One region of the Glaciimonas sp. Gout2 genome, then DNA from elsewhere that is predicted to be linked to it. Evidence: predicted binding sites of a transcription regulator. Region 1 holds the regulator's gene; the other holds the start of a gene.
The links. Region 1 encodes sigma-54, which starts transcription at its own class of promoters, with help from an activator protein. Its sites were predicted from a motif close to TGGCANGNAANCTGCTTT; they were not measured.

Region 2: a site for sigma-54 is predicted at 3,951-3,968, ahead of QN379_RS03620 (PEP-CTERM sorting domain-containing protein). Genes of this name have one in related genera too.

The regions. Positions count from the first base shown of each region.
Region 1 is NZ_JASJXA010000004.1:121,588-129,506, forward strand. It holds gene aroKB (bifunctional shikimate kinase/3-dehydroquinate synthase AroKB) at 1-731, shown strand, start outside; gene QN379_RS05155 (deoxyguanosinetriphosphate triphosphohydrolase) at 753-1,934, shown strand; gene QN379_RS05160 (DUF4197 domain-containing protein) at 2,220-2,918, shown strand; gene hpf (ribosome hibernation-promoting factor, HPF/YfiA family) at 3,286-3,639, opposite strand; gene QN379_RS05170 (RNA polymerase factor sigma-54) at 3,773-5,260, opposite strand; gene lptB (LPS export ABC transporter ATP-binding protein) at 5,287-6,039, opposite strand; gene lptA (lipopolysaccharide transport periplasmic protein LptA) at 6,041-6,580, opposite strand; gene lptC (LPS export ABC transporter periplasmic protein LptC) at 6,654-7,256, opposite strand; gene QN379_RS05190 (HAD family hydrolase) at 7,253-7,825, opposite strand; gene QN379_RS05195 (KpsF/GutQ family sugar-phosphate isomerase) at 7,825-7,919, opposite strand, start outside.
Region 2 is NZ_JASJXA010000002.1:250,111-255,505, forward strand. It holds gene QN379_RS03605 (outer membrane lipoprotein-sorting protein) at 1-517, shown strand, start outside; gene QN379_RS03610 (outer membrane lipoprotein-sorting protein) at 623-1,585, shown strand; gene QN379_RS03615 (ATP-binding protein) at 2,074-3,204, shown strand; gene QN379_RS03620 (PEP-CTERM sorting domain-containing protein) at 4,005-4,613, shown strand; gene QN379_RS03625 (hypothetical protein) at 4,627-4,749, opposite strand; gene QN379_RS03630 (hypothetical protein) at 5,008-5,394, opposite strand.

The DNA.
Region 1 (7,919 bases):
TTGATTCATCCGTTGGTGGCAAAACCGGCATAAATCATCCGCTTGGCAAGAATATGATCGGTGCTTTTTACCAACCTCAGGCGGTACTTGCGGATATCACAACACTGCAAACATTGCCGAAGCGCGAATTATCTGCCGGTTTGGCGGAAGTTATTAAATACGGCGCGGTAATTGACGCCGCATTTTTCGATTGGCTCGAGGCGAATATTGGCAAATTGATGGCGCGCGATAGCGCAGCGCTGGCTTACGCTATCCAGCGCTCATGCGAAATCAAAGCTGATGTGGTACGACAGGATGAGCGCGAAGGTGGTTTGCGAGCGATTTTGAATTTTGGACATACTTTTGGTCACGCTATCGAATCCGGTCTGGGTTATGGCGTATGGTTGCATGGCGAAGCGGTCGGCTGTGGCATGATCATGGCGGCTGAATTATCACACCGTCTGGGTTATATCGATGCCGTTGCACGTGATCGCGTGAGCGCGTTAGTGCGGGCGGCGGGCTTACCAACTGCCGCGCCGAATCTTGGTGCAGGGCGCTGGCTTGAGTTGATGCAGGTCGATAAGAAAAACGAAGATGGTCAAATCAAATTCATTTTAATGAATCAACTGGGTGGATCATTGGTTAGCACGGTGCCACAGGAACCACTATTGGCGACGATACAACAATTATCGACTGTGCCGGTTAACCCATCAATTAATCCGTCCGTTAATCCCCCTAAATCCATCGCTTAATAACCCGCTTAGCGCCGTCCCATGACAAATCAAGAAGCGTCTCTTGCACCGTATGCTGCACATTCAGCGACATCACGGGGACGCTTGTTTGACGAAATTGCGCCCAACACCCGCACTGAGTTTCAACGTGATCGTGACCGCATTGTCCATTGCACAGCCTTTCGTCGGCTAGAATATAAAACGCAGGTATTCGTTAATCACGAAGGTGATCTATTTCGTACCCGGCTGACGCATAGTATTGAGGTTGCTCAAATCGCCCGCTCTATCGCCCGCAATCTGCAACTGAACGAAGATCTGGTGGAGGCGATTTCGTTAGCGCACGATCTTGGTCACACGCCTTTTGGGCATGCTGGACAAGATGCCCTAAACGCCTGTATGAATAACTTCGGTGGCTTCGAGCACAACCTGCAAAGTCTGCGACTGGTCGACAAACTGGAGCAACGATACGGCGCATTCGACGGTTTGAATTTGATGTTTGAAACGCGCGAAGGTATTTTGAAGCACTGTTCAGTGGCTAACGCCAAAAGATTGGGCGATATTGGTCATCGCTTCCTCCAGCGCAAACAGCCCAGCCTGGAAGCGCAGGTTGCCAATCTTGCGGATGAAATTGCCTATAACAATCACGATATTGACGACGGCTTAAGGTCGGGACTGCTGACACTTGACCAGATGATGCAAATTGATTTTTTTGCACGTCATAATCGCGAGGTCGAAACGACTTTTCCCGGACTACGTGGACGCCGTGCGATCAACGAAACTGTGCGCCGCATGATTAATGCCTTGATCAACGATTTAATCAATACATCGCGTGAACGCATTAAGGCTGCTGCACCGCAGACGGTCGATGACGTGCGGGATGCGGCGCCACTGATTGCTTTCTCGGACCCAATGGCGCGTGAGGCCATTGCACTGAAACAGTTCTTGCGTGAAAATCTTTATCGCCATTATCTAGTCAATCGGATGACCAGCAAGGCCAGGCGGATCGTGGTGGAGTTATTTGACTGCTTTGTTAATGAACCGGCTTTGCTGCCGCCGGATTATCAGTTAATACAAGCTGTTACGCAGCAAGGGCTCCCTGATCCACAGGTTGATAGTGTCCAATTGCAAGCGCGTCAAGTCGCCGATTACATCGCGGGGATGACCGATCGTTATGCAATACGTGAACATCGCCGGTTGTTTCTGGTCGATGATGGACATTTATAATCTCCTTTGTTGAATCGCGTTACGTCATTGCGTGATGGCGCAGCAGATATCAATGCGATGATACATAGCAATATACGTTTTGATATCTGAACGTCTTATCGTACTTTCTGTCAATACATGTCGTCGCGTTATTCTCATACGAACATAAAAATGCACCGCTGTTTTTATTGAGTTGGATCAATGGCTGCATTGACAGGATGATCGGCGAAGTGATCAGCTGATGTTTCTTATATATTTTTGCGCGTGTTTTTGTTTGCTTTTTCGTCTTTATAAAAGGGACTTTACATGAAATTTATCTTTCAACCGGCATTACGTTTAGGTCTGGTGATCTCTTTAGTCTCTACCGCCGCGATGGCATTTTCTTTGGCGGATTTGAGCAATCAGGATGCCAACTCAGGACTGAAGGCGGCGCTCAATAAAGGCGCGGACGTTGCAGTTGCCAAGCTGGGCGTCGAAAACGGATTTTTAAATAACGATAAAGTAAAAATCGGATTGCCAGGGATGCTAGAGAAAGCACGACCGCTGCTTAAAATGACAGGGAAGGGCCAACAACTGGATGATCTGGTCGTGTCGATGAATCATGCCGCAGAGTCTGCCGTGCCATTGGCGAAGCCGTTGCTCCTGAATGCGGTGAAATCCATGTCGGTCACGGATGCGAAGAATATTCTGAGTGGCGGCGACACATCGGTAACCGATTTTTTCAGAGAGAAAACTGCCACCCCGTTAGGAGAAAAATTTCTCCCGATAGTAAAGAAAATCACCGACCGTAACGGTGTATCCACACAATACAATTCGACGATGGGATTGGTCAGTAAAACGGGTCTTGTGCCAGGTCAGGCGGCGACTGTTGAAGGCTATGTCACGCAGCGCACCTTGGATGGCTTGTTTTACATGATAGGGGAAGAGGAAAAAGCGATTCGACGTGATCCGATCGGTGCTGGCAGTGCAATTATCGGAAAAGTTTTTGGCGCATTAAAGCAATAGGCTGCGGCATACCATCGTCATGGTATTTTTGATGTGGACCGAATTGGGAAAGTTACGGGTCTGGCGACTTTATGAAAACTCTTTTGAGAGTGACGTTATAAAGCTTCTTGCTTAGTTATTTGTTTTGGCCGCTGTTTGAGGTGTACCCGGTTGCGTTCGAGACATTCGAGACATTCGGCGATGCCTCCGAACACTGCTAAACGATGCAAAGTGTTACGAACATATTCGGGCAGGGCGTGTGTAAGTTATATAATTTTAAAATGACAAAGGGCGCATTAACTGCGCCCTTGCTCATTTGTCAGTATAGTATTTTTCAATTTATTTATTGAGCAATACTTACGTTGACCGCATTAGAGAACCCCGTCCATCACGTTGCTGCGATGGGCAAATCCTCAGGTAGATGCTTGATTGCCGAATGTTGATGATTCTGCAATTTGTCCTTATATTTAATCACTTGTCGATCGAGTTTGTCGATTAACAAATCGATGGCGGCGTAAAGGTCATGCGCAATGCTCTCGGCATGCAGGTCTTTGCCTTTAACGCGCAGATTAATTTCGGCTTTTTGACGCTTTTCTTTCTCTGTGATTTTGTCTACCGTCAGGATCACACTAATATCTATGACCTGATCGAAGTGGCGCTTGATACGCTCCAATTTGCTTAGCACGTGTTCGCGAATGGCGGGAGTTACGTCGAGGTGATGCCCACTAATTGTGAAATTCATACAGCGCTCCTATCAAGTGTGTCGTTGGCGGTTCGGACCTGGACGATTAATTCAGTGTTGAATCACCAATTTATTCATCAACCATAAATCAATCAGTCAGAACACAGCGACGTTTGTGCAAACAAGCAAACAGCTATAAAGATTTACGCAAATTGACCGGCGGAATTCGTAAAGCTTCGCGATATTTTGCGACGGTGCGACGGGCCACTACCATACCTTGTTCCGCGAGCATGTCGGCAATCTTGCTGTCAGAGAAAGGACTTTTAGAATCTTCCGCTCCTATCAGTTGTTTGATTAACGCCCGTATCGCCGTTGAGGAAGCCTCTCCACCTGCCTCTGTAGCAACATGGCTGCCAAAGAAATACTTTAATTCGAACATCCCGTGTGGGGTGAGCATGTATTTCTGAGTAGTTACACGTGAGATAGTACTCTCGTGTAATCCTAGTGTATCAGCTATTTCGCGCAACACAAGAGGTCGCATAGCAACCGCCCCATGTGAGAAAAAATTCCGTTGACGCTCAACAATTGCCTGCGCTACACGCAGTATGGTATCGAAGCGCTGACGCATATTTTTGATCAGCCACTTTGCCTCCTGTAGCTGCGAGTTAAGTGATCCCTCGCTCTTGCCCTGCTTGAGAATGTTGGCATAAAGAGCATTAACTCGAAGCCTTGGCATAACGTCATTGTTGAGCATTACCTGCCAACCATTTTTTGTTTTTCTGACAATTACATCTGGTACGACATAATCTGACGCACCGCCAGCAAAGGTCGCGCCGGGATGAGGATTACATTTTTTGATAATAATTTGTGCCTCGCGCAAATCTTCATCATCACACTCCAGCGCTTTTTTGATTTTATTAAAATCGCGCTGGGCAAATAAGGTCAGATAACCTTCAACGATTGTTAGTGCCAGTCGGCGTGTGACGAACGCTACTTTGGGAAATGCTTTGATTTGCAATGCGAGGCATTCTGACGCGTTGCGTGCTCCGACACCATTTGGGTCGAAGCTTTGGACCATCTTCAAGGCCATCGACAATTCTTCGATCTCGATATCAAGTTGCTCTGGAAGACGTGCAAAAATATCGTCTAGTGATTCCTCCAGGTAGCCGTTTTCATCAAGCGCATCAATGATCAACTCGATCAATGCACGGTCGCGTTGCTGATCAACAGCTTCACGCATTTGTTTGAGCAAATGTTCGCGCAACGTCGATTCGCAGGCTTCTAATTGTGGTCGTGAATCCTCATCATCTGGGGCTTTGGAGGTTCGGGAAACGTCGTCAAAGCTCCATTCGCTGTCAGTATTGCCGTTCTCTTGATTGTTTTCGCCAGACTCAGGGGCTTCACCACCGCCCTCGGGCTCTGTAGGCGAGCTGCTTACTTCGCTGTCACCAGGTGGCGCATCCATTGTTGAGGCGCTGGTACTGATCGCCCCGTCGGCGAGTAATCGCACTGAATTATCCAAAGGATCGTCTAGACGTTCCAGTAACGGATTATCCGAAAGGATGTGTTCGAGTTCCTGATGTAACTCCAACGTAGACAACTGCAACAATCGAATCGATTGCTGCAGTTGCGGGGTTAGCGCCAGATGCTGCGAGGTACGGAGTTGAAGAGATTGTTTCATGGGCGCTAGGGAATCCGTTGAATCCGTTACATGCGGAAATGTTCACCCAGATAAACTCGTCGCACAGATTCATTGGCGATGATGTCGTCTGGACTGCCGCTGGCTAGCACGCTACCTTGGTTGATGATGTATGCCCGGTCACAAATGCCGAGCGTTTCGCGCACATTATGGTCGGTGATCAAGACACCGATGCCGCGCTCTTTAAGGAACCTGACGATACGTTGAATTTCGATAACGGCGATAGGATCAATACCGGCGAACGGCTCATCAAGAAGCACGAAGCGCGGATTAGTGGCTAAAGCGCGGGCGATTTCGACACGTCGTCGTTCACCACCGGATAAAGATAACGCCTGATTTTCTCGCAATTTCTCAATTTGCAATTCTTGCAGCAGCGAATCGAGTTTGTCCGAGATCTCATCTTTAGTCAGTGCGTTGCCGTTTGGCCGCTGCAACTCAAGTACCGCACGAATATTGTCTTCGACCGTTAGCTTGCGAAAAACAGAGGCCTCTTGCGGCAGATAAGACAGACCAAGCACCGCGCGTTGATGAATCGGTAAACGCGAGATGTCAACGCCATCTAAATCAATTGTTCCACCATCCGATGGCACCAGACCGACGATCATATAGAACGAAGTCGTTTTTCCAGCGCCGTTAGGACCAAGCAAGCCGACGACCTCGCCGTTATTTACTTTCAAAGAGACATCGCGGACTACTTGGCGCGCGCCATAACTTTTTTGCAGCCCTTTAACGATCAAGGTGCTTAAATTTGTAGAGGTCATCTTATTTACTCTTCGGCTGGATGACTGCTTTGATGCGGCCCGCGCCAGGTTGACTATTGCCGGAAACATTGTTACTGACCGAGTAGAACTCCACGCGACTATCGTAAGAGATGAATTCGCCGTTTACAACATCGGTGACTTTGGTCCCTTGCAGACGTCGCATTTGCGCTTTCGAAAATAATTTAACGATTTCAGTTTTATCGTCGTACTCAATTCGCTCAGCTTCACCTTCGATCCATAAGTCAGGACCGCCGTCGCGCTTTTGGCGAAACGTGGCTAAGCCACCGGGAGGTGCGTATAAGGTGGCAAATTGATAGCCTGATGGGTCCGTCGTGACGACGACTTTGTTGGCTTTCATGATCAGCGTGCCGCGGGTCAGTATCACCTTGCCGGTGAATATCTTTACTTGTTTTACGTCGTCCAGCGTGAACTGGTCTGCGTCTACGTTGGATGGTTTATCTGCGTCAGCTTTTTCAGCATGGGCACCTGAAATACAAGTCAGTTGCAGCGCGAGTAGGGTTAAAAATAGAATACGTTTCATAAAAATCCTGAAAGGGGATACTGGCACTAAAAGCAACAATGGCTTCAATAGGATTATCCGGTAATCATGTGAGTTATTTAGTCTGCCGCGGTGTTGCGCGATAGGTGCCACGGACATTGTTTAATAGGCGTAATTGCATAGTCGCATTATTGGCATACATACCAACACCGGTCATTTTCGACTGATCGATCGTGATTTCGACCGCTTTGTTGCTTGTCATAATGTCATCATCTGGCAATAGCTGAAGGTACTCGGACTGCAAATGAAGCTTTGACGACTTTGGCGTCGCTGAGCGGTCTGCGTTCACATTGCCGTACATATTCACTTTACTGTTGTTGTCTTCGATTTTGGCAGTATTGGAGCGCAAGGTCATCGGCGGTTGTTGTTTATCAAGGCTACGAATGACGGGAAGAATCACGTCAAATGAATCGTCGGCGGGATTGTGCGTCAGGCGTTGACCTGAGATGTTGTAGCGTGGCTGACCATTAAGTGCGAGTTGCACATAATTAAAATTTTCGACGTAATAATCAGGCGCAACACGCGGCGCACCCGGCAATAATTGCTCTGTATTTTTACGCATCACTTCCATGATCCAGAAACTACCGAGAGTGAGTGCCACACACACCGTCAGCAGCAGCATGAAGCGTAGGCGAAAAGTTGACCGCAGGTTTTTCATGCCGCCTCTATGACGCCGGTCAAATACTGTGCCAAAGCGGCGGCGTACTTGCCTTGCGCACGCAGAATTAAATCACAGACTTCACGCGCAGCGCCTTGCCCGCCGTTTGCCTGCGTAACATAGTGAACGCGCGATTTGACCTCCTGATGACCATTGGGGACACTGACAGCAAAACCGGTACGCGTCAAAATAGGCAGGTCAATGATGTCGTCGCCAATAAAACCGCAAACATCTGGGGTAAGGTTGGTATCGGCCAATAACGCGGCAAATGCGGTATTTTTGTTATGCGCGCCTTGATAGACGTGCGTAATGCCGAGATCGCTCACCCGACGGCTGACGATGGCTGAGCTGCGCGCACTGATAATGGCGGTGATAATCCCTGCTTGTTGGAGTAATTTGATGCCGAGTCCGTCGAGTACATTGAAACGTTTTATTGCCTCTCCGTCGGGACCAAACAATATGCCACCATCGGTCAACACGCCATCGACGTCAAAAATCATCATCTTGATTTGGGCGGCGCGCGCCATGACTTCTGCGGGTATGTTAATAGTATTGGGGGCGGCTACCATCAAATCACCTTGGCACGGGTCAAATCATGAATATGTAGCGCACCGACCAGTTTGCCATCGGCATCTGCCACCAGCAACTGGTTAATTCGGAACT
Region 2 (5,395 bases), on a different contig from region 1:
ACCGCGCAAAAGTCGGCTGGAGCTTGACTTCGCTGGCGATACCGCGATTCAGGTCTACGACGGTAGCGCAGGATGGAAGGTTCGGCCTTTCATGGGACGCACGACGGTCGAATCGTTCAGTCCGGCGGAGATAAAAATTGCCGCTTCCCAACAGGAGCTAGACGGTCTGCTGATTAATGCCGCCGCCAAGGGCAGTCAAATCCGCATGGAAGGTATGGATAGCGTAAATGGGGTACGCGCTTATAAACTCAGGGTGGCGTTACGCGATGGAGATGTGCGTCGGGTATGGGTGGATGCTGCGACGTTCCTGGATGTCAAGGTCGATGGTATCAGGGATGTCGGTGGTCGTTCGCGTGCGATGACCACGCTACTTAGCGATTACCGCCGCATCGACGGCGTGATGATTCCCTTCAAGATGGAAACCCATGGTGTCGGGCTGAAGGATGCTGAACGAATAGTCGTGGAGAAAGTAGTGATCAACGCGGATCTTCCGGATACACGGTTCGCAAAACCGTAAAACTGTCTCAACAGAAAAAGGTAAGAATGTTCAAATCAGTGTCATTTGACGTTCTCAGTACAGGCCTTCAAAACACCGAATCGCCGCAACGGCAGAGGAGAAGATATGAAAAACTCAGGGCGCTTAATGTCAATATGCTCCGACGAGGAGGGGATGCGCGATCGCGGGGCCGCCCGTATCTTCGGTTTGTCCATCTTGCACACCGGATTGCTGCTGACCATGCTTATTACGTGGATGGCGATGCTGACAATCGCCCTCACAGCCCATGCGATCGCTCCGGTTCAACAAGGATCCTCTGCTGAAAATCCGCAAGTACAGACACTCACTGTCGCCCAAATCATCGCCCGCAATGGTGCCGCGCGCGGCGGCATTGACGCATGGCATGCGGTTACAGGTTTAAGTGAGGTCGGCCGGATGGAGCAGGTCCAGCTTAGCACCATCAATGGAATCCACAAACCGCGTTCGGGTGCCCATTCAACCATTGGCGGCGGGGCGCGCGACCGGAGTGTGCCCTTCACCCTGCATATGCAGCGCCCGCATAAGATGTATTTGGAAATTCAATACCATGGGTCGACAGCGATTCAGGTTTTCGATGGGATGCAAGGATGGACGGTGATGCCTACATCTAGCGGGGCTGTAGCGGTGAAATACGCACCGCAGACTGCGCACGCGGCGGCGACGCAACAGGATCTGGATGGTCCGCTGATGGATAGCGCGGCAAAAGGGACTAAAGTGCTCCTCGAAGGCCTCGAATTGGTGGACGGACGTAATAACTATCGCCTCGCCTTAACATTGCGCGACGGTCAGGTGCGGCATCTCTGGATTGATGCCGACACCTTTCTCGATACCAAAATTGACGGCACCCGGATGGTAGGGGGATCAGTTTGGCCGGTAGAGACCTATTTTTCCGGTTACAAGAAAGTACACGGGCTTCAGATCCCCCATGTGCTGGACACCGCGATCGGCGGGACGCGTACCACTGAGCGCATAGTGATTGACCATGTCATGCTCAATCCTGTATTGAGCGATGCCCTTTTTTCTGCGCCCGCTGTGACGTCTGGCCCTTAACCTAACGTGTCAGCTTTAGGCTTAGGTAGGAACATGGAAATGGAGATTGATTGTGGCGATTGTACGGTGCAAAGTGGATCCATTATTATTCCCCTTGGTTTTGCTTATTATGCTTGCTGTGAGTGCATGCAGCGCAGATAGCGGAAGCGAGGCCGCACCGGCCGGTACGGTCGGGCAAGCCCCGTCGAAAAGAACGGCGACGAGCAAAGCGACTTCACCATTCCTTACTCCGCCAAGACAACCAAAGGGAACTACAAATCCTAACGCATTGCCTGCGGTGCCAAACGCTGAATAGCGCTTTGCTGCCGCTGAAGAAATAAATGGCCGCGACTGACCAGGAATGCAGGATCGCGGTAACGACTATGATGCGCAATGTATGATGGAAAAAAAGCTACGTAACCGCGTCCGTATGTTGATAGTCGGAAATCTTATTATTCGCAATGAATACGGTTCACGAAGTAGGTTCCTAGGCTCGCAAGGAGACAATAATGTTAAAGCTGCAGCAAGTGATGATGACCATGCGCAGGATGTGTAGCGAGCTGGAGTTGTCGAAGTCACAGTTTGGTGAGCTAACTGAGCTGATCGGGATAGCCTCGCTGATTGTGGATAGCCAAAGCAAGATACTGAGCATCAACGAGATAGCGGCGGCAATGCTGGGATTTAAGGTAGAAGAACTACAGGATACCTTGCTGACGCATTTAGTAGAAAATGGTCAAGGGGGGCTTGATCAAGTACTGACCTTTCCGCTGAAGTCTGGCAAGCTCGAATCGTTTGAGATCCTTTTTAAAGGCCGTAGCGGTCGCAAAAGTACACTCACTATCGTGCCCCAGTCGATTGAACATTCTGATGGCATCACGCGTTCTATGTTGCTGGTGCTCACTGAAAAAAACAATCGCAACGCTTTACTGCAAACTTTGGATCGATCAGAACCAAAACTTCAACAATTTTCGAATCGTTTAATTGCAGCCCACGAACTCGAGCTGAAACGTGTCTCTTCCGAATTGCATGACGGCATTGGACAAGTGTTGGCAATGATAAAGTTTATGATCGAAGATGCCGCGCGACAGGTAAAAAGCGGAAAGCCGGACGAGGGCGCGAAAATTCTTGATGAGACGGTGGTACGGTTGCGAGAAGCAATGAATGAAGTCAGGCGTATCTCGATTGAATTGCGTCCTAGTAGCCTAGACGATTTGGGCCTGATTCCGACGATTCAATGGCATTGCCGCATTTACAAAAAAGCATATCACGACGTGCGCCTGAATCTTGATCTGGATGTGATTGAAGCGGAAGTCCCGGAAGTGCTGAAATTGGACATTTTCCGCATTATTCAGGAGGCATTAAATAATGTCGCCAAGCATGCACAGGCATCCGAGGTAACCGTCTCTCTGCAGGTGGAGCACGCTAATATGCGTTTGATCATCCGTGATAACGGTAAAGGTTTTGATGCCAATCCACTCGATTTTTCCACTGCGAATCAGGGGGGATTGGGATTAAAAAGCATGCGTGAACGGGTAGAGTCGTCTGCTGGTAATTTTTGGATTCAATCGGGTCTGAATAGTGGAACCAGGGTAGAAGCGCGCTGGTCGTTGCAGGCGGTCGTATCCGGGATATTAGTATAACAAGCGATTATGTCTGGCGGGCTTTGCAGGCGCGGAACGGTGACTCAATACCCTGTTTGGCAACCCGTTGCCCCGATACGCATAACATCAAAATGCAGCGGTGCTTCTGGCTGCCGACGCAATCGAGGAAGTGAGTTACCTCCTCGATTGAGATTCACCGGCAGCTCGCGTGGATTCTTTTGCAGCGGTATTTCTTTCACTGTCCGCTGCCCGCTGTCCACTCTCGCTTAAGCGGGACTTTGTATATTCTATAGTGTTGGCACTGACGCGATTTTGACCCAGGCTGCCGACCTTCACTGACCCATCTTCAACCATCAAAATCCAGCAGTGGGGAAACTATTTTCCATGCGAGCAGCTGCGGCAATGAATTCCGGCAGCCTGGTTCAAAATCGCGTTAGCGCGAACAGACGGAATAACAATCACATATTAATACGCGTAGTGTAACTATTTTTTTGAGGTACTACGCTTATCGATCCGGAATGGAGGCTAGCCCTTAATTGACTACACTGCTGCAAAAATGCAACGACAATTGCGCTGCGCCATCGACCGAATTACAGCGATGATACATTCTCAGCAATTTTGCTTACAGGATGAGATTTCTCGCCCATTTTTTGCGCTACGAGTGCCAGTGCCGGGGAGGTCGCCGCCGGCTACCGACACCGATATCAGTTGTCAGCAAATTTTACATATTACGAGGCGTAAAAATTATATTTTTTTAAGTCATTGATATTAAAGAAGTTTTTTTTGGGCATGATTGTTGCTTATTTAGAATTATTCTTTAATCATTCCTTGGGAAAAAAATGAAAATTCTTAATTCTTGGTCTTCCGCTGCTGCTGTAGCATTTTCGGCCGTAGGTCTACTGGCTGCACTTGCAAATGCAAATGCAAATGTGATCGATTTCGCAGGTCTTGGAAGCACATTTGGGACGGTTAAAACGTATACGCAGGATGGGATGACTTTTACCGATTCTCTCGGATTTGTTGGACCGAATATTGTTCAAAATAATTTTGCTGGTCCATATGGTTATCCGTCAACGCTTACCGTCAAGAACACCGCTGGCTCCGGCTTTAATAGCTTTGACTTCACGTCGGAACAATTTTCAATGTTCAACAACGCTGATCCTGCGTCAGTCGTGACCTTTCTCGGCACAAAGATTGACGGCTCTACCATCAGCAAGAGTTTCACAGTGCCAGGCTATAGTGTTGGTATCGAAACATTTTCCTTAACGGGCTTCACGAACCTGACACGCCTTGACGAATCGCTTGGTTTTGTGACTTTTCAAAATTTCACGTTCACGCCAGGTAATGCCACAGCCAATGTACCTGAACCGGGATCTATTGCATTGCTGGCTTTGGGAATTTTTGGTTTCGCAGTGGCACGTCGCAAATCAGGCATTAACAACGCATAAACGTTTTTTACGTTCAGTCCGAGCCTGCCCGGAGCAGGCTTTTTGCATCGGAACCTGGAGCATCAACGATAGCGGCCAGATTGTCGGGCACACCGTCAAAATCCAGCAGCCACGCAAAAAGTCTTCCTGATGTCATGTCCGAAACCGTGATGCAAGGTTATTGGTAAAGCACGTTATTTTGACTAGTTGCAGCCAAGCGCATTAACTCGCAATCGAATCTTTATAGTGGTTGCGGTCTGGATAAGCGGTACGGGTCACATTAAATATAAGGGTTTTTTTATCTGTATTCTGGTAAAGACTGTGTACATTCGTTGATACTATTCCGAGGTTTGGTTTTAATATAATGCCTTGTCCTGCCGTTTTGCTATGACGAAACAACACATGCACTAACGCATCAGCCCACCCGCCCAAACTTTCGAGCAATGACCTTCCCGCCTGCCACAGTCTCAGGAGAATCCACATACTTCTGCATCATCACCTTGCGCTTATCAAGAAACATTGCACGGTCATAGGCCTCGCCGTAGGTATCTCCTGAAGCATGTGATAGCTGACGGTCAACGGCCTCGTGACGATAGCCCAAGCGCCCCTTAATCACGCCCATGGCAAGCAATCTGAAGCCGTGTCCGGTCATTGCGCCGCTGTATCCCATGCGCTTGATAGCTGCCAATATACCGAAATTAGTTGCACGCTTCTGAGGATCGCGCAGGTTGTAAAAGAGATACTTGTTATTGCCTGTGTATTGGTGGAGTTCTCTTAATAAAATACAACCTTGAATTGGCAAA